2 regions of the Paenibacillus sp. 102 genome follow, and region 2 is predicted to be linked to the other one. Evidence: predicted binding sites of a transcription regulator. Region 2 holds the regulator's gene; the other holds the start of a gene.

Region 1 (2,410 bases), on a different contig from region 2:
GTTAATTTTGACTTTTATAGTCTGCCCTGATGAAGCATAAATAATATTATCTTCGGTTCTAGCAGGTCCATCTGTTTCAAACGGATGACGAGAAACTGCCGCACTTGCTGATTCACTGAATCCAAACAATGCCACTAGTGATAACACCAACAATCCCATAACAGATAATAATTTCTTCATGAGATTCCCTCCTCTAGGTATTAACATACCTAGATATTCTATAAACCAATGAATGAAATTATAATTTTTTTCTATAATTCTAATAGACGGAATATTAAAGTGAACAATCTATTAAAATGTTACATTTCCCTTGATTTTTGGATGTAGCTTTGCTCAAATGAGTAAGTTTTTTTATTTTACTCAAATGAACCTAAGTTGATTTTTAAAATACATATAAATTGTATGGAATATTAAAAAGGAGGGATAAGATGTATCCTTATTATTGGCCTACATTTGCATGGGATGGAGTATTACCTAGAGATTTTATGAATTATGGTGGTCATTGTAGTGGAATAAGCGGATTTTTACCACCACAACAATTTTACACCGGGGGAATGTACTCTAGTGGATTCGTACCATATGGAGGATGGACTTCTGGAGGTTTTTTACCATACGGACCAGGGGGATCAGGAGGTTATCCAACATTTTATATAAATAATACAGATCCTTGGTTCTTTCCAAATCAAGGAATTACACCTTCTGGAGAATCGGCATCTGGCGACTATTTTCCCCTTGATAGCGAATTACCAATTAATGATTAATAATTTATTAAAAATCAGTTCATACTTATTGAGCTGATTTTTTTTGTAAAATACTCTTCATAAAAGAACATACGTTCGTATATAATAAGAACAAACAACACGAATCGAGGGGTAAATATGGAGAGTTGGGGATTTCCGCAAATAAAAGGGCGTGGCATGGTAAAGTGGCAACCGTTCGCTGCGATTCCAGAGCAATACGAAGGAATTGAACGTATATTGGAGGAACAATACAAGGTCCCGAAACCATTTTTGACCGAGGATACAAAAGAACGAATTGAAAGAGCACTCAACGATTCTCTACAGAACGATAGTGAAATACTTGTTTCGTACTACAGAGATGGATATATACATGATGAATACATAACGGTATTGGATATTGATATACATACGAAAACACTTGTATGTTCAGATGCATTTGGATTAAATACTAAATTTAAAATTGATGAATTTGTGGATGTAGCTGACTGATTATAGTCAGCCTTTTTTTTACATAATTTTTGTAAGGTTTTTGTAAGGTAAATGAAAGTTTAGAGACAGATTAGGGTTGTAAGATGAGTTTGTGTTAAAAAAAACGGAGGTGTTTTAAAAGTGAAAAAAGCATTAAAAAGTTTAACGGTTACATCACTAGTTTTAAGCGGCGGCTTCCTTTTTGGTTTTAGTGAACAAACAAGTGCCGCTAGTCCTCAATCAAATAAGGCTGAGGTTTCTAACGAAAATAGAGGTATAGCGTCATATGAATTTACGTTCTATGACTTAACAGACTGGAGAACGGAATTTTTCACTCTAACTCCAGGGAGCTCAAAGAACTTCTTAGGGAATTATGATATATCGTCTATAAAAATGCCTCCATCCTCTTATATTATTATTTATTCTGATTCAAATTACGAAGGATATGAGAAAAGAATTGAAAATCCTAGTGAATCAAATTACAAAAAAGTCAATTTAGACAAATACTATATGGGCGATACTGATAAAAAATGGAACAATAGAGTCGGATCGTTAAAAACAGGTGAGTTATACTAAGAATAAAAAAAGCCGACTCATAAGAGCCGGCTTTCTTATTACTTCACATATACATAGGCTTCGTTTGCTGTTACATAGTATGTTTTGCCCTTGCTATTGTGTACTTTGTATTGTGTTGATCCATTAACAGTTACTTTTGCATCAATTGTAAATCCTAATCCTGCATCTAAAGTACCAGCAACATCTTTATCCTGCCAAGATGGAGCATCATAGAAACGTAGGTTATTAACTTTAGAAACAACACGCTTCCCTACAATAGACGAATCCACTGTACTTTTCTTATCAAACTTCACATAAGATGGGTCATTCTTAATCCATTGCTCACCGCCAAGATTTAACCATCCATCTTTTTCAGCCCACACAACATACGATTCTGGTTTGTTAAGTTGACGAATTACAGAATAACTTGTATCTGGACCTTTACGTAAATTCACATTGGAACCTTGAATATAAGCAACACCATCAGTCACAGCAGTAGGTATTTCTTCAGGTTTAGATGGTTGCTCAGGAACAGAAACATCAACATTAGAATTATTGTATGCACGCTTCACATCAGCACGAAATTGTGCTTCCGATACGCCATGACTACGTAAATAATCAAGCGGATCTTCATGATCTGTACCGCC
Region 2 (2,410 bases):
CGAAATCCTCTTTCTACCGCCCTCTGCATTCCACGTTTAATCTTTAAATTATGAATCTTTCTCTGATACTCTTCGACAATACCAATAATATCTAGTACCATAGAATCCGCATCAGAAAGCTGTAATTCCCCATTATGCGTATGTGTATATACTTTGATCTCTTCTTTATGTAAACAGTGCATTAATGCAATCTTTGCATTCCCTCTTCCGAGGCGCGTTTCATCTTGAATAAGAAGCACATCAATCTCTTCATCTCGAATCATGTCCAGCACTTCTAATATACCGTCTCGTTCAATCGTATAACCGCTTGCCTTCTCCTCAATCACCTTTATAACATTCATTTGATACCGCTCAGCTAAATGCAATAATTCATCTTTTTGGCGTGATAATGATGTTTCCTGTGCTTCTTTCGTTGTGCTTACACGGGCATAAATGATTGCATTCATTTTAAAACCTTCTTCCCCATTTCGATTTTTCCTTTAGTGTATCACAAATCGCCTTTTTGTTCGAACTTATGTTTGTAGAATGTTTTTTCGCATGTTATACTTATAAGTAAGAAAATTGAAAGAAAACGAGGTGTTAAAAAACATGGAAAAGTTAACAAAACGCCAGCAAGACATTCTCGACTTCATTAAGCTAAAAGTACAAGAAAAAGGTTATCCACCTTCCGTACGCGAAATTGGTCAAGCGGTTGGCCTTGCTTCTAGTTCTACGGTGCACGGACATTTATCACGTCTAGAAGAAAAAGGTTATATTCGACGTGATCCAACAAAACCAAGAGCCATTGAAATTTTAGGAGAAGTGAGAATCGAAACAGAAACACAATCAGTTGTTCAGGTCCCGATCGTCGGTAAAGTTACAGCAGGTTTACCAATTACAGCAGTTGAAAGTGTCGAGGAACACTTCCCACTTCCTGCAAGCGTTGTTGCTGGAGCAGATCAAGTATTTATGTTACGTATCTCTGGAGACAGTATGATTGAAGCTGGTATCTTAGATGGAGACTTAGTTGTTGTTCGCCAGCAACATTCTGCATACAACGGAGAGATTGTCGTTGCTTTAACAGAAGATAATGAAGCAACTGTGAAACGTTTTTACAAAGAAAAAGATCATTTTCGCTTACAACCTGAAAACTCTTCTTTAGAACCAATCATTTTAGATAAAGTTTCTGTTATCGGAAAAGTAATCGGTGTATATCGTGATTTACATTAAAAATAGACCAGTTAAACTGGTCTATTTTTAATTCACATCAATTATAACGTCTCCTGCAGATGTTTGTCCGCTAATTTTCACACTACCATTCCCTACTACTACATTTCTTTCTTCTTCCTTAAAAACCTTAACTTCACCAGCAAATGTCTTCCCACTTACAGTCGCATCTTGAGGTTTCTCAAGTAGACGAATATCGACATCTCCTGCAGTCGAGCTCGCTTCTAAATCATATTTAGAGTCATGGTCAATAACATCTACATCTCCACCTGTTGTTTTCGCAATAACTTTTCCACTTACTTTTTTCATTTTAATTTCGCCCGCTTTTGAAGACCCTTCCACTTTCTTCGCTGTCACCCGCTCTATTTCTACATCTCCACCAAGCGTTGCTGCTTCTACATGTTCACTCTTTACATCATTTACTGTTATCTCACCAGCAGAAGAACTTACTTTTATGTCCTGATAAGCACGTTCTGGAACAACAATTGTTACCCCCGGTGCTTTAAACCCAAATGATAAAAATGAAAAATCTAATGAAATTCCTTTTTTTACCTTCCCTTGAATCTTTAGCGTATCTCCTTGTTCATCAATACTTACTTTTTGTTTTGCAATATTCCCTGATTGTTTTATATAAAAAGAAGAATCATTTCCTTTTTGAACCGTAACGTCCCCAGCATCCAAATCAATTTCTAAAGTTTTAATTGCTTCATTTTTAATAACCTTTTCTTTATCTCCCTTTTCCGCAGCATCTACTGCTCTTGTATATGTTTGCGATATACCAATAACTCCAATGATGATACAAGCGACAGCTACTAACAATATTTTTTTCATCTCACCTATTCCCCTTTAATCATTTTGAGATTCCAATTGACATAGCCTACACAAAAGTTTTTAAACCATTTTGTACAGCAGTAAGCAACTATACATAACAATAATCCAACTCCAACAAATGTAATAGAAACAAATATATCAAGCCATAAGAATGTACCTGTTAGTATCTTAATCACTACTAGCAGCGGTGCCACAACCGAGGCAACGCCTCCAACCCAAAGTGAAAATATAAAACTCACGATTACAACTAGAGGACCTAACACAATAATAAAGTTCAGTAAACTAAGACCAATCGCTGCCATCACTGCTCTTGTTACATTGGAAGCAGATGGATCTTTTTTCATCTCATCAAAACGATATAATGCCAACATCT

Evidence for each region. Region 2 encodes LexA, which represses DNA repair genes until DNA is damaged. Its sites were predicted from a motif close to CGAACATATGTTCG; they were not measured.
Region 1: AAIE21_RS26540 (YolD-like family protein) is a predicted target of LexA. The motif match lies at 826-839, and genes of this name have one in related genera.

What each region holds. Positions count from the first base shown of each region.
Region 1 covers NZ_JBCGHT010000024.1:41,370-43,779, reverse strand. Annotated here, with positions in the region: gene AAIE21_RS26550 (hypothetical protein) at 1-180, opposite strand, end outside; gene AAIE21_RS26545 (hypothetical protein) at 429-761, shown strand; gene AAIE21_RS26540 (YolD-like family protein) at 879-1,229, shown strand; gene AAIE21_RS26535 (hypothetical protein) at 1,350-1,784, shown strand; gene AAIE21_RS26530 (N-acetylmuramoyl-L-alanine amidase) at 1,823-2,410, opposite strand, start outside.
Region 2 covers NZ_JBCGHT010000001.1:193,544-195,953, forward strand. Annotated here, with positions in the region: gene AAIE21_RS00980 (YneB family resolvase-like protein) at 1-446, opposite strand, end outside; gene lexA (transcriptional repressor LexA) at 589-1,209, shown strand; gene AAIE21_RS00990 (DUF4097 family beta strand repeat-containing protein) at 1,237-2,037, opposite strand; gene AAIE21_RS00995 (DUF1700 domain-containing protein) at 2,043-2,410, opposite strand, start outside.